4 regions of the Priestia sp. D3YE.R1 genome follow, and region 3 is predicted to be linked to each of the others. Evidence: riboswitches for the same ligand, from Rfam matches in the RefSeq annotation. Region 3 holds a riboswitch; each other region holds the start of a gene.
The links. Region 3 has a riboswitch for S-adenosylmethionine ahead of ACOZIR_RS15755 (bifunctional homocysteine S-methyltransferase/methylenetetrahydrofolate reductase). Riboswitches for the same ligand answer to the same signal wherever they lie in the genome.
Positions count from the first base shown of each region.

Region 1: it holds a riboswitch for S-adenosylmethionine, as region 3 does, so the genes downstream of both, ACOZIR_RS22865 (methionine ABC transporter ATP-binding protein) here and ACOZIR_RS15755 (bifunctional homocysteine S-methyltransferase/methylenetetrahydrofolate reductase) in region 3, are expected to answer to the same signal.
Region 2: it holds a riboswitch for S-adenosylmethionine, as region 3 does, so the genes downstream of both, metK (methionine adenosyltransferase) here and ACOZIR_RS15755 (bifunctional homocysteine S-methyltransferase/methylenetetrahydrofolate reductase) in region 3, are expected to answer to the same signal.
Region 4: it holds a riboswitch for S-adenosylmethionine, as region 3 does, so the genes downstream of both, ACOZIR_RS04710 (hypothetical protein) here and ACOZIR_RS15755 (bifunctional homocysteine S-methyltransferase/methylenetetrahydrofolate reductase) in region 3, are expected to answer to the same signal.

Region 1 is NZ_JBLTHW010000004.1:234,311-238,096, reverse strand. It holds gene ACOZIR_RS22875 (MetQ/NlpA family ABC transporter substrate-binding protein) at 1-40, opposite strand, end outside; gene ACOZIR_RS22870 (methionine ABC transporter permease) at 58-726, opposite strand; gene ACOZIR_RS22865 (methionine ABC transporter ATP-binding protein) at 719-1,744, opposite strand; SAM riboswitch class I at 1,876-1,983, opposite strand; gene ACOZIR_RS22860 (thioredoxin family protein) at 2,164-2,463, opposite strand; gene ACOZIR_RS22855 (toprim domain-containing protein) at 2,478-2,828, opposite strand; gene ACOZIR_RS22850 (YusG family protein) at 3,010-3,255, opposite strand; gene gcvH (glycine cleavage system protein GcvH) at 3,335-3,718, opposite strand.
Region 2 is NZ_JBLTHW010000001.1:37,608-41,393, reverse strand. It holds gene ACOZIR_RS00250 (glycosyltransferase family 4 protein) at 1-543, shown strand, start outside; gene metK (methionine adenosyltransferase) at 576-1,778, opposite strand; SAM riboswitch class I at 1,911-2,028, opposite strand; gene pckA (phosphoenolpyruvate carboxykinase (ATP)) at 2,404-3,786, shown strand, end outside.
Region 3 is NZ_JBLTHW010000002.1:703,640-707,425, reverse strand. It holds gene ACOZIR_RS15760 (amino acid/polyamine transporter II) at 1-1,031, opposite strand, end outside; SAM riboswitch class I at 1,376-1,482, shown strand; gene ACOZIR_RS15755 (bifunctional homocysteine S-methyltransferase/methylenetetrahydrofolate reductase) at 1,590-3,428, shown strand; gene metH (methionine synthase) at 3,429-3,786, shown strand, end outside.
Region 4 is NZ_JBLTHW010000001.1:914,438-918,223, reverse strand. It holds gene alaP (alanine permease AlaP) at 1-911, opposite strand, end outside; gene ACOZIR_RS04715 (DUF1540 domain-containing protein) at 1,228-1,386, opposite strand; gene ACOZIR_RS04710 (hypothetical protein) at 1,487-1,831, opposite strand; SAM riboswitch class I at 1,895-1,996, opposite strand; gene ACOZIR_RS04705 (hypothetical protein) at 2,118-2,414, shown strand; gene ACOZIR_RS04700 (GNAT family N-acetyltransferase) at 2,427-2,873, opposite strand; gene ACOZIR_RS04695 (hypothetical protein) at 2,954-3,394, opposite strand; gene ACOZIR_RS04690 (glycosyltransferase family 2 protein) at 3,502-3,786, opposite strand, start outside.

The DNA of each region.
Region 1 (3,786 bases), on a different contig from region 3:
GTGCAGATGTTAATGCTAAAGCCGAAAGCCATTTTTTCATAATAAATAATCCTCCCTTTATCTTTTATCAATTTTTGCAGTAATCGCATCTCCAATAAGTTGGATAATAAATACAATAATCAAAATTAAGATTGTAGCGGCTAGCGTTACGTCATTATGACTGCGCTGGAATCCTTCTAAATATGCAAGGTTTCCAAGACCTCCGGCTCCAATCACACCCGCCATTGCCGTATAGCCGACTAATGCAATCGTTGTTACCGTCAAACCGGAAATTAAAGCTGGCAGCGATTCAGGTAACAGCACTTTAAAAATAATGGTGCTTGTTGTTGCTCCCATTGATTTAGCAGCTTCAATCACACCTTTATCAATTTCGCGCAAACCAATTTCTACAAGACGCGCATAAAATGGTGCTGCTCCAACAATTAAAGCAGGTAACGCTGCATTAGCACCTAGAATACTTCCTACCAATGCTTTGGTAAATGGAATCAGTAAAACAATTAAAATAATGAATGGAATGGAACGAAAGATATTTACAACCGCTGACACAATGGCATATAAAGGTTTGTTTTGCCAAAGCTGTCCTTTGGACGTTAAAAATAAAAGCAAGCCCAATAAAATACCTAGAACAAATGTGGCTACAACTGAAATAGCCGTCATATATAGTGTTTCATTTGTCGCTTGAATAAAATCGTCTAAAATAACGTTTGGAAATAGTTTCTCAAGCATTTATCATTACCTCCACTTCTACCTGCTGCTCATGAATGTATGCAATGACTTTTTTAACTTCTGTTAATTCTCCGTCTAAATGAACGAACAACGTTCCGTATGAACCTGTTTGCGTATGAGAAATCTTTCCTTGTAAAATATTAATCGTTACATCAAACTGTTTTAAAATCGTTGTAATGAGCGGTTGCTCTGCTTTTCCGCCAACAAACGTCAGCTGAATAATTTGCCCGCTTGGATACAGCTCTTTCACTTGTTCAATCGTTTCAAACGTTTCCTCTGGTTCAGAAATCTGTTGAACAAATCGTTTTGTAATCGGCTGCTTAGGTTTTCTGAATACTTCTAGCACTTGTCCTTCTTCTACTACTGCCCCATTTTCCATAACAGCTACTCGATGACAAATTTTACGAATGACGTGCATTTCATGAGTAATTAATACAATGGTTAACCCTAGCTTCTCATTAATATCTACTAACAGATCTAAAATAGAATCTGTCGTTTGAGGATCAAGCGCTGATGTGGCTTCATCACAAAGCAATACTTTTGGATTATTCGCTAGCGCTCGAGCAATACCAACACGCTGCTTTTGTCCACCGCTAAGCTGAGATGGATAAGCATTTTCACGACCTTCAAGTCCAACTAGCTTAATGAGTTCGTCTACTCGTTTCATTCTTTTTTCTTTTGAAATCCCTGCTATTTCTAACGGAAAAGCAATATTTTCTCTCACCGTACGCGACCATAAAATATTAAAGTGTTGAAATACCATACTAATTTCTTGTCTAGCTTTTCTGAGTTTTCCGCCTTTAATTTTTCCAATATCATTACCTGCTACTTCGACCGTTCCTGTCGTTGGTGTTTCTAATCCGTTTAGCAAGCGAATCAAAGAACTTTTCCCCGCTCCGCTATAACCAATAATTCCGTAAATTTCACCTTGGTTAACGGTTAGATTCACATTATCAACAGCTGTTACTTGACCGCTTTTAGCCTGATAAATTTTTGTAACGTCTGTTAATGTAATCATATTTCTTCACCTTCTTTAATAAAAACTTAATTATGTTAGGTTGCCCTATAGGATGAAAAAGCCGTAAAACAATTTTCCCCATTAAAAAAGCCTCTCTGCGCATGACAGAAAGGCTCGATATTTAATCCTTTCTCTCATCTTTCAAAGCGCATAGCTTTGCAGGAATTGGCACCATTTCAGTTAGTCTGACGGTTGCCGGGTTTCACAGGGCTCAGTCCCTCCACCTCTCTTGATAAGAGTTCGCAACAATTATTTTGTTTTTGGGAAATATTCATTCATTTATGAACATTCATGAGTGTGATTTTAGCATGTGTCAGATAGGCTGTCAACAGATTTTGCTCTTGGGATAATATCCCAAGAACTCAACAACCCCAACGGTTCGCTCTCTTTCCATTTTTTCATTTTAAACAAACGTTTGATTATCGAAGCTCCTCGAGTATGTGCTCGATGGAATGAAAAGCGTAGAGTTTTTTTACCATTTCACCATTTTTCACTTCGATCAAACAAGGTACGCTTTCAATTGAAAATAATTCTGCCTTTGAAGGCATATAATTTAAATTGCTCATTCCGATGGTTACATCCGGCAGCATCGCTTCTGCCACGGTTAACATTTTTTTTGCCAGCTGACATGTTCCGCAAAAAGGCGTATGGAAAAAGATAAACGCTCTTTCTCCTTCTTTCAACTGATCATCAAGCTGTTTTTCGCTCCATTCTTGCATGTTGCTCATTCCTTTTATGTTAAAAATTCTGCATTAACATCGATATTGGCACTCAGTAATACTGTTGCTATGTGATGTCTAGGGGCGGCAGCAACTTCTCGGTACATTTTATCAATATATAGATGCTCTGCTTCCGGAAGCTCTCGTTTAAATTGTTTTCTTAGCTTATTCCCTGAATCATCAGAGTCAACGAGTATGTATACCTCTTTATTAAACGTACAGTCAATAATTTCATCCAGCTTTGATAAACTAATCGTACCGTTTGTACAAATAATCTCAATTGGTTCTCGAATGATATCTTGAATACGTTTTTTATCTGATTTTCCTTCGACAATAATTACTTTTTCAATTCCAATTAGCCCCATTTTCATCACCCATAATCGTCAGTTGTATAGTAACATCATTTCTTTATGCTATACAATATTCGTTAATGTATCACAGTTCACCTGTTTTTTAAAAGAAATTTGCAAGAAAGAACTGTTTTTAAAGGCAGCTCAGGCCATATTGTTTCCATAAAACAAGAAAAACAGCGGCAGTTGCCACTGTTTAGCACCATCCTGCTTCTTCGTCGCAGTCTGTATATTTTTGCGTTTCACCTTTTTTTTGTACGTCCGTATATTGGTAGAACTTATTATTTTCTTGCGAATATCCTTCTTCAAAGCGGTATTCATTGCCGCTTGTTCCGTAACTAACTTCACCAATTGGCTGCTTATCAACATATAATTTCATACCGCCGTCATGAAATTTAGCTGTAACGCGATCTGTAACGTCCATTTTTTGTTTTTCAAACATAAAAAGACACTCCTTTAGTTTGTTTACTAATAGAGTGTCCAGTCAAAAATTTTTCATAAAGACAATTTATGGAGGAATATTATCCTTCGTTTGTCATTTCTTCGTATTGCTCTGCTGTCATTAGCTTGTCTACTTGAGAAGAATCAGATGGTTTGATTGTAATCATCCATGCTTCTTCGTATGGAGAATCATTAACCAGTTCAGGGCTATCGCTTAAGTTGTCGTTTACTGCTACAACTTCACCGCTAATTGGTGCATAGAGCTCAGAAACTGTTTTTACTGATTCAACGCTGCCAAACGGCTCGTCAGCCTCTACTGTTGCTCCTACTTCTGGCAGTTCAACGAATACGATGTCTCCAAGCTCAGCTTGAGCGAAATGTGTAATACCTACGCGGACAACGTCTCCTTCTGTTTTTACCCATTCATGCTCTTCAGAATAACGCAAATCTTTTGGTGTATTCATCTTAATCCCTCCAAAATATGTATCGTAATTTGTTTATATAAAAAGCGCCTTCAACGTGGAGAACACTT
Region 2 (3,786 bases), on a different contig from region 3:
ACGTATGTAGGCAGATTAGCTAAAGAAAAAAACGCTGATTTTTTAATAAAAATCGCACGATCTCTACCTGATCATATCCGTCATCAAATTCACTGGGTTATTGTGGGAGACGGCCCTTTAAAGGAACAGATGCAGCAGCAAGCATCTGAGCATATGACATTTACAGGCTTTCTTGAAGGTAAGCAACTTGCTCATATCTACTCGTCATCTGATTTGTTTGTTTTTCCTTCAGAAACAGAAACCTTCGGAAATGTCGTACTGGAGTCTCTTGCTTCTGGAACTCCTGTAGTGGCAGCAAATGCAGGAGGAGTTAAACAGATGGTTCAGCACGGGCGAAACGGCTACCTTTGCAAACCTCACTCCTTAGAAGAATTCAGTTCGGCTATTACAGGTTTACTCGATGATTTGCACCAGCGGCTTCACTTTGGCCATGCAGCGAGACACTATGCTCTTACTCAATCATGGGACGCCATTTTTCAGCATTTGCTTTCAGAATATGAAGATGTCGTAGAAAAATCTGCTGAAGGCATTCAATGGGCATAAAAAAAATCTCCGTTTTCACGGAGATTTTTTTATTATTTAGCTAAAGCTTGAGTTTTTAATGCTTCAGCTTTGTCTGTGAACTCCCAAGGAAGCTCCACATCTGTACGGCCAAAGTGACCGTAAGCTGCTGTTTGCTTATAAATTGGGCGACGTAAATCAAGCATTTTAATGATGCCTGCTGGACGTAGGTCAAAGTTTTTGCGTACTACATCTACTAGTACTTCTTCAGAAACTTTTCCTGTACCGAATGTATCAATTGAAATAGATACTGGCTGTGCAACACCAATTGCATATGCTAGTTGTACTTCACATTTATCAGCAAGATCAGCTGCTACAATGTTTTTCGCAACATAACGAGCTGCATAAGCTGCTGAACGGTCTACTTTTGTTGCGTCCTTACCAGAGAATGCACCGCCGCCGTGACGAGCATATCCGCCGTAAGTATCAACGATAATTTTACGACCAGTTAAACCAGCATCTCCTTGAGGGCCGCCGATTACGAAACGTCCTGTTGGGTTAATGAAATACTTTGTATTTTCATCAATTAACTCATTTGGAACAACTGGATTAATAACATATTCTTTTAAGTTACGTTGAATTTGCTCTAACGTTACTTCTGGGTGATGCTGAGTTGAAATAACAATTGTATCGATGCGAACAGGTTTGTTGTTTTCATCATATTCAACTGTTACTTGTGTTTTACCATCTGGGCGAAGGTAAGGAAGAATTTCTTCTTTACGTACTTCTGTTAGACGGCGAGCAAGTTTATGAGCTAATGAAATTGGAAGAGGCATTAATTCTTTTGTTTCGTTACATGCATAACCAAACATTAACCCTTGGTCTCCAGCTCCGATTGCTTCGATTTCTTCATCGGACATTTGACCTTCACGTGCTTCTAACGCTTGGTCTACACCAGCAGCGATATCAGCTGACTGCTCGTCGATAGATGTTAATACTGCACAAGTTTCAGCATCAAATCCGTATTTTGCACGAGTATAGCCAATTCCTTTAATTGTTTCACGAACTGTTTTAGGAATATCCACGTAAGTAGAAGTTGTAATTTCACCGCTTACTAAAACTAAACCAGTTGTTACGCTTGTTTCACAAGCAACACGAGCATTTGGATCCTTTGCTAGGATAGCATCAAGAATTGAGTCAGAAATTTGGTCACAAATTTTATCGGGATGTCCCTCTGTAACAGATTCTGACGTGAACAGACGACGTTGTGTTGACATCAGTTTTCCTCCTTATAAATACGATACATTGTGATACGGTACTCATTCCCTTATTTTCATTACACGTTAAAAAATATAAAAAAACCTTTCCTTGTATCGAGGAAAGGTATCAAATTCTACATAAGCCTTTCACTCTTATCGATCAAGGTTGTGCCCTTGCATCAGGTTAGCACCTTATCGTCTACACAAAAAAATGACGATGGTTGCTGGGTTTCACAGGGCCTGTCCCTCCACCAGCTCGGGATAAGAGAGTATCCGTTCAAGGACATATAATACATGAAAAAGCGCTTCACTGTCAACAACATTCAAATGGAAATCATCTCTTTATGTTTGAAGCTGTTTTAATGTAACATACTCAAATTTAAAAATAGTATACCTTATTAAGAATGAAAACGAAGTTTGGTTAACAAGACAGATTTTTAAAAAGGCTTTCATTTAAAATACCTTCACTTTTTTCGCTTCTAGCACATATACATGTGTCTAAAATAGGTATAACGTACATTTTTTTATAATACACAAACATTTTTAGTTAAATAGTATAGAATAATTAAATAAATGTGTTATACTAATTATAAATTTCAAACATTAATGAATAAATAATAGCTAAAAAAGGAAGGTAGTGCACATGAGTACTGTTGATATGTCTATCGAATTAAATGGTTTGCTTCAATTAAAAACAACAAAACACCAATTATCTGTTCCACAACTTGTTGAAAAAATTCTAGCTCGACGCGAAGGAACGCTGACTTCTACAGGTGCTGTGTCAGTCGAAACCGGAAAATATACAGGTCGCTCTCCTTTGGATAAATTTATTGTAAGCGATGCTGTATCTTCAAAAACGGTTGAATGGGGACCGGTCAATCAGCCAATTTCTGCTCAGCGATTCGATGCGCTATACAAAAAAGTCTTAACCCACTTAAAGAAGCAGGATGAACTTTTTGTTTTTAATGGATATGCTGGAGCTGATAAAAAGTATCAGTTACCAATTCAAGTAGTTAATGAATTTGCATGGCACAACCTATTCGCTCAGCAGTTATTCATTCGCCCTTCAGCTGAACAAAAAACAAATGATGATGTGAAGCCGTTTACAATTGTAGCAGCTCCAACGTTCAAAGCTGATCCTGAAACAGACGGGACGAATTCTGAAACCTTCATTATTCTTTCATTAGAGCGACGGATTGTGCTAATTGGAGGAACTGAATACGCTGGTGAAATGAAAAAATCTATTTTCTCAGTGATGAACTTCTTGCTTCCCCAAAACAATATTCTATCCATGCACTGTTCTGCTAACGTAGGAGAAGAAGGTGACGTTGCATTATTCTTTGGTTTATCTGGAACGGGTAAAACAACGCTTTCTGCTGATGCAAACCGTCGTTTAATCGGAGATGACGAGCACGGTTGGTCAAGCTCTGGTGTATTTAATATTGAAGGAGGCTGCTACGCGAAGTGCATTCAGCTTTCCGAAGAAAAAGAACCGCAAATTTTTAATGCAATTCGCTTCGGCGCCGTACTGGAAAATGTAGTGTTAAATCAAAATACGAAAGTAGCAGATTACAATGATAATAGTTTAACAGAAAATACTCGTGCCGCTTATTCAATTGACTCTATTGATAATACGGTATTGCCAAGCGTTGCTGGGCACCCTACAGCTATTGTCTTTTTAACTGCTGATGCCTTCGGCGTCTTGCCTCCAATCAGCAAGCTTACAAAAGAACAAGCGATGTACCATTTTCTGAGCGGATACACTAGTAAGTTAGCTGGAACAGAACGCGGCGTAACATCGCCACAGGCCACTTTCTCTACATGCTTTGGTGAGCCTTTCTTACCTCTTGCTCCAACAACTTATGCAGAAATGCTAGGAAAGAAAATCGATGAACATAACGTGAATGTCTACCTTGTAAACACTGGATGGACCGGCGGTGAATACGGCGTGGGTGAACGAATGAAGTTAAGTTACACTCGAGCTATGGTTCAAGCAGCTCTTGAAGGAGAACTAGCTAATACCGAA
Region 3 (3,786 bases):
CTTATTTTTTCTTTTTTAATACATAGCATCCATACAAAAGCTAGTCCAATATAGCCAAATATTGGATACAGAAGCCCAAGAAGCTGGGCATATCCGAATTGTCCAATAATAAAGCAAGCCAAGATAATAAACGCAAAAGCTTGTTTATCATTCAAGGGAAGAAATGACTGAAGCTGCTTAGCGATTCCAAATACATTTCCAATCAATGTAGTAAAAATCTCGCCTAACACAACTACCGTAAATAAAACATTCACCCACGCTGAGATATTTTTAACAACGGCACTCATCGGAATATCAAGTTGAAATGAATAAGGCAAATTGGAAAGGGCAAGATGAGTAGAAACAAGCATAAACGTAAGTACGCATCCTCCTATTACGGCCCCTTTTTTAATCACGCTCCTATCTTTCACGGAACTTCCTAATGGAACCAAAACGGCCTGAGCCAAAGCTAGATTTAGGGAAATGTATAAAAAGGGACTAACCGCCCACTTCCACTGTGTGACGAGCGTTAAATCCGGCTTCGTTTGAATCAGTGAGAAATAGCTGATATTTGGCACAAAAATGATAAAAGCAAATGAAAGCATCATCGGGACAACAAGAGAATTAACCATTAAAATACCGTTAATTCCCCTTGCGATAAATATATAAGTTAAAACAATTGTAAAAATCATCCCAACAGGAGGCCACAGCCCGAACTGTTCTTTTCCTATTGCCCCCGTACTCGCTAGCATGACTGAAGTTACTCCAAATAAAATGACAATCATTACACCGTTTACAACTTTTCCAAGCACATCACCAAATAAATATGTATTAAGCTGCTGATAAGAAGAAGCCCCAATTGCGTGCGAAAGCAGCATCATTTTCGAACCTAGCCAAATAAAAAACAAGCCGCTGACCAAAATTCCAACCATTCCAAGTTCCCCGTACTGTGTAAAAAATTGAACGATTTCCTTGCCTGTTGCAAAACCGGCTCCTACAACGGTGCCTACATACGTAGCAGCAACCTGCAGCGTGAGTTTCCACCTTTTCATGCCCATCACCCTTCTACCCTTCATAGTTCACTATATGTAGAAGCGATAAAAAAAAGACGAGCCTTTTTACGTATAAATCGACGCATCTCCCAGCGCTGGTGCCTTTTCGTTTATTTTTTATTTTTCATTTTCTTTTTGTATTTCTCACAAAAAACTCCTTAACCCCTAACATAACAGTCATTTTCAAACAAAATATACGGATATTTTCCCTTTAGCTTTTAAATTTTCCTCAATATTTGCTGGAAATTCACAATTTACTGTTGTATAATTTCTAAAAATCAGATAAATTATTAAATAAGTATTCTTTCTATTTAAAAAAATATGTTTCAATTATATACAATTGATTCTTATCATGAGAGGTGGAGGGACTGGCCCTTTGAAACCTCAGCAACCAGTCGTTAGAGACATGGTGCTAAATCCAGCAAGCAATTTATTGCTTGGAAGATAAGAAGGCGAAAAAAGTCTTCTTCTTAAGAAGACTTTTTCTATTTTATCGGCATATTGCATAAAACGAATCACTCGTGAAATAGAAGCGGAACAATTTAAGGAGGTTTTGACATGGGGTTACTTGAAGATTTAAAGTCTAAAATTTTAATTGGGGATGGTGCCACTGGTACCCTCCTTTACTCACACGGTATTGACAGCTGCTTTGAAGAACTAAACATCACCAAACCAGAAGAGGTTTCTCGTATTCACAGAGCCTATGTAGAAGCTGGTGCAAACGTTATTCAAACAAATACGTACGCTGCTAATTATCAAAAACTTGCCCGTTATGGATTAGAAGATTCAGTCAAAGATATCAATGTTGCTGGTGTAAAATTAGCGAAACAAGCTGCAAAAGATCAGGCTTACGTAGTTGGTACACTCGGCGGAATTCGTTCTTTCCAAAAAAACGCTATTAGTTTAGAAGAGGTTAAGCGAAGCATTCGTGAACAAATGTTTTGGCTTTTAAATGAAGGCGTGGATGGCCTTTTATTTGAAACATACTATGATTTTGAAGAATTAAAGACCGTTCTTACCCTGGCGAGAAAAGAAACGGATAAGCCTATTATTACCCACGTTTCCCTGCATGATATCGGCGTACTGCAAGATGGCCGTCCTTTAGCAGATGCATTAAAAGAATTAGAAGAGTTAGGAGCAGATGTTGTCGGACTTAACTGCCGTTTAGGTCCTTATCATATGATTCAGTCTCTTGAAGAAGTACCGCTTCCCGATCGTGCTTTCTTATCTGCTTACCCTAACGCCAGCCTTCCGGCGTATGTGGAAGGAAAGCTGGAATATGAAACGAATGAAGACTACTTTGTAGAAAGCGCGCGTTTATTCCGCGAACAAGGGGTTCGCTTAATTGGAGGATGCTGCGGTACAACACCAGCTCACGTACGCGCAATGTCGTCTGCTTTAAAAGACCTGCCTCCGATTACAAGCAAAGTCGTTAAAATGAGACCAGCCGTTACGGTTCAAGAGCGTGAGCAGCAGGATAAACCTCATATGCACGAAATTGTGAAGAAACGCCGCTCGGTTATCGTTGAGCTAGATCCTCCTAAACAGCTTGGTCCGACGAAATTTTTAGAAGGCGCAAAAGCACTTGATAAAGTCGGAGTAGATGCTATTACATTAGCTGATAATTCTCTAGCCTCACCTCGCATCAGCAACTTAGCAATGGCAACACTGATGCAGCAAGAAACAAAAGCACGACCGCTTATTCATATTACCTGTCGCGACCGAAATTTAATTGGACTTCAGTCTCATTTAATGGGACTTCATACGTTAGGAATGAATCAAGTGCTTGCAATTACCGGTGATCCGTCAAAAGTTGGCGATTTCCCTGGCGCCACTTCGGTCTACGATTTATCTTCATTTGACTTGATTAGTTTAATTGCTCAGTTTAATGAAGGACTATCTTATTCCGGCAAACCGCTTGGTCAAAAAACCAATTTTTCCATTGCAGCTGCCTTTAACCCAAACGTGCGTCACTTAGACCGAGCCGTTCAGCGTTTGGAAAAGAAAATCGACTGCGGGGCTCACTATTTCATTACTCAACCTCTCTATTCAACTAAGCAAATTGAAGAGGTATATGAAGCAACCAAACATTTAACAACACCGGTATACATCGGGATCATGCCGTTAACAAGCGCAAGAAATGCTCGATTTATTCACCATGAAGTACCTGGAATTAAATTATCAGAAGATATTCTAGAACGCATGGACGCAACGGGAAATGACCGGATTCGCGGCGAAGTCGAAGGCCTTGCGATTGCAAAAAACTTAATTGATACAGCATATGAGTTATTTGACGGTATTTACTTAATTACGCCGTTTATGCGCTATGAAATGACCGAAATTCTAACACGCTATATTCATGACAAGCAACTCGTTACATCAGAAAGGAAGATATAAATGAGCTCACTTATCGAACAACAACTAAAGAAGCGAATACTCGTCATCGATGGAGCAATGGGAACGATGATTCAAGATGCTGATTTAACCGCTGAAGATTTTGGCGGCGAAGAATATGAAGGCTGTAACGAATATTTGACCCGTACAGCGCCTCATGTGATTCAGCGCATTCATGAAGAGTACTTTGCAGCAGGTGCTGACATCATTGAAACCAATACGTTTGGCTCAACATCTACCGTACTTGATGAATACGATTTAGGCCACTTGGCGTATGAATTGAATATCGAAGCTGTGAAGCTTGCTTGTGCAGCCCGCGATAAATATTCAACTCCCGAATGGCCTAGGTTCGTAGCTGGAG
Region 4 (3,786 bases), on a different contig from region 3:
CCGCTGTTACAAGAAGAAAGAGCTGCTGTTAGCACGACAAAGTTAATAATACCAGCCGCCGCTGGAATCCCGATTTTTTCAAATGTTAATACAAACGGGCTTCCCTGTGAACCGATTTCTTGCCAAGGATAAATCGACATAATGACAAATAATGCACCCACGTAGAAAATAAGAATACGCCAAAAGACAGAATCAATCGCTCTTGCTAGAGATTTTTCCGGATTTTTCACTTCTCCCGCGGTAACACCGATCATTTCAATTCCTAAATACGCAAACATGACCATTTGCAGCGACAGCAAAATGCCTTTGAATCCGTGCGGGAACAGTCCGCCGTTGTCCCACAAGTTTTTAATACCAGTCGCAACGCCGCCGTTGCCGATTCCGAACACAATCATTAATAATCCAACGGCAATCATTAATACAATCGCTAAAATTTTAATAAGTGCAAACCAAAATTCCAGTTCGCCATATGCCTTAACAGCTAAGAAGTTAACTGTTGTCATAATGACAAGCGCCGATAACGCCCAAATCCAGTTTGGTACATCTGGATACCAATACCCCATATAAATACCAACGGCTGTAATTTCAGCCATACATGTTACAACCCATAAAAACCAGTAATTCCAACCTGTTAAATAACCAGCAAGCGGCCCTAAATAGTCGCGCGCGTACTTACTGAATGAACCTGCAACAGGTTTTTGAATCGCCATTTCTCCAAGTGCTCTCATAATAAAAAACATAATCATTCCGCTAAATCCATACGCCAACAATATTCCCGGTCCTGCTAATTTAATAGCAGATGCAGATCCAAGAAACAGCCCTACCCCTATGGCTGCTCCTAAGGACATCAGCGTCACATGTCTTTCTTCTAACCCGCGTTTCAATTCTTTCCCCTGAGTTTTCCCCTGCATAAACGTCTCCCCTTTTTCCAATCTGTCAAAACGAGATGAATACAGCCTTTTTTGTTAGCGCTTTCATATAAGTCTGTGCTAAAAGTCAGCTAGGCTATATATTTGTATTCTATCACCTTTCTCTCACTTTTCTTTTGTCGAAAAATAAAAAAATTATCGTATCATTTTGTTTAAATACACAATTAGATGTAGACACTGGTTTTTTACTATGTATTTATTATTGCACCTAAGTAATAGCATTTTAAAAAAATAGAAAAACGCCGACTCAACTCCGTCAGCGCATCGTTCATTTTATGCTTTTTATAAAAACTAGCATTTATCTCGCGGGTTCAAAAGTTTTACAGCCAGGTTCTTCCGTTTCAGAAACATGGTGACTACTTTCAGGACTCACAACGTAAATGGACTCTGCACTGCATTTGTTTCCAGTTTTCCAATACACGCACTCATTTACTTCACATAATACACCTTGAGCCACTGTCATCCCTCCTTTTCTTGTCTTATCTCTTTTTTACCCGAAATATAATGCTTCTAACATTTACATGCAAAAAAACCGCTTGTTTATCAAGCGGATCTTTTTATTGCATATGTTCAACATACTGTTTTTTAGCTAGATATAACTCGCGACTCAGCGTAATCCGTCGTTCTCGCAGGTGCCTTAATTTAGCCTGAAATCGTTCATTAGTTGGCTCTTCTTGAATTAAGCGATACGTAAAAGAAATATCTTCATTTAACTGTTTAAAATCTTCCCATATTTCTTGAACGAGTGCGGATTGTTTGTCTTCAAATGAGCGATTTTGCTTCGTTTTTAGCGCAGCTAAAATTTCCTGTTGCCACGTTTCGTCTTTTATTTCTTTTGCTAACAAGTATAGATCTAAATAATCATCAATGCTTAACGCCGTTTGTCTATTGTTCAATGTCATCACCTTTTCTATACGAAATGTTTCTTCCTAAGAAGAGGATTTCACCATAGAAAAAGATTCCTCTTCTTATCTGTCAAAGCTAGGCTATGCTGGAATTAGCACCATTCAATAATTGTGGTTGCTGAGGCTTCAAAGGGCCAGTCCCTCCACCTCTCTAGATAAGAATATTTCGTTTTTAAATTATTTCTGACTATTCTAATATGTTTTGTAGGTTACGTCAATAGCTTTTCAATAAAAAGAAAAAAGAAGTAAAATATGGTATGCTGTCATAAAGGATGGTGAGCACATGAAACGATATATGTTATCTGCTTTTTTGGGAAGCTTGCTGTTGCTTCTCAGCATTGCCTTTTCATCTACTTTCCATATTGCAATTGTCAAAACAACCGGAAGCATTGGAGGAATTATTTTAGCAGCAGCGGCTTTGATTATGAACGCGCTTGAAGATCCTCCCGCCTCAGATCATACAGGTGGAGGAGCTGTTGAAGTACTAGATAAAGGCGCCGTTTGGGCTACTTATTTACTTTTACTTTCATTACCAAACCTCATCGCATGTATAACATCTTATGTTTTATGGACTCGCTGACATTCACCAACGTTACGAACGTTTTACCACCTGCAGGCTCATTGATATTTGTTTATCTACAAATCCAAGTTCGCGATACACATGCTGTACAAAATTCCCAGCATGAACGCTGAGCCTGATTTCAGGGTATCCTTTGATAGACAATTCATCAATCGCTTTTTGCATTAACGGCTTGGCTAGACCCCGCCCGCGGTATTCTGATACAACATATAACTCGTAGATAAAGCCAATTTCTTCTTTTGAAAAGAAGTCGGCAGATGGTCCCGCAAGAACCCAGCCTGCGAGTTTATTTTCTTGTCTAGATACTAAATAATAACATCCTTTTTTAAGAGCATTATCAATTAGTTCATTTACGCGTTCAGTTGACGGTTGAAACTGATGCGTTGTTCCTTCAAACAGCGCATCAGCAGATTTTGTCCGAATTTCCTGTATTTCTTCTTCAGTAGCTTTTACAATCATCACGATCTCTCCTTTCGTGTTCGTTTTCCACATGCAGAGATAAATTCCTGCAAAAAAAGTCTTCGCCTAAGCGAAGACTTTTATTTAAATTCAAAATGTTCTTGATGATTGCCTTGTTCATCCGTCCAGTTAATCATGATGTCTAAGCCTGCCGCTTTTCCAGGAACAGCAAAATTCGCATAGCGAAAACGCTGACCGCTTTTGCTTAAGTTAGATCTTTCAATAGGAGAAAACAAGCTGTATTTCGTCTTATTTTTTCCTTCGTGACGAAAAGCTTGAACCTGCACGCGTTCTACGTCTTTTCCAATGTTTTCAACGGTTAACCCATATGTATGATAGACGTTATTTTTCCACTTTAGCTGATTATCTCCCGTCATACTTGCTTTTGCCAGTTCAACCGACCATTGTTCAGATGATTTCTTCATTGGAAGCTTTTCCATCGAAAGAGCGCTAACATGAATAGTTGCAAAAGCAAGCCAAACAAAACAAAAAGTGCTGACTGTATAAAATAGTCTTTTCATAGATATTGATCTCCTTAGCAATTTTAGTAGTAGCATCTCCTATTGCCCTAAAAATTATGATATACGTTTTAACACAAAAAGCCCCCCATTCAGGAGAAGCTTCTTAATTAATGCATCAGCAAATCTTTTTGTTTGTCTAATGAGTGTTTCGTATATAAATCTCTTTCAACCGTATATTTAGGACGCTGTTTCACTTCGTTAAAAATCTTGCCAATGTATTCTCCGACAAGCCCTATCCCCATTAGCTGCAGGCCGCCTACAAGCCAAATTGATAAAATAAGAGACGTCCACCCAATTTGCGTATGATCTAAATATTTTTGAATCAGCGCATAAATGCCAAACGCAACACTAAAAAGAAAAGAAGCTCCTCCAAGCAGCGTTAATAACCGTAT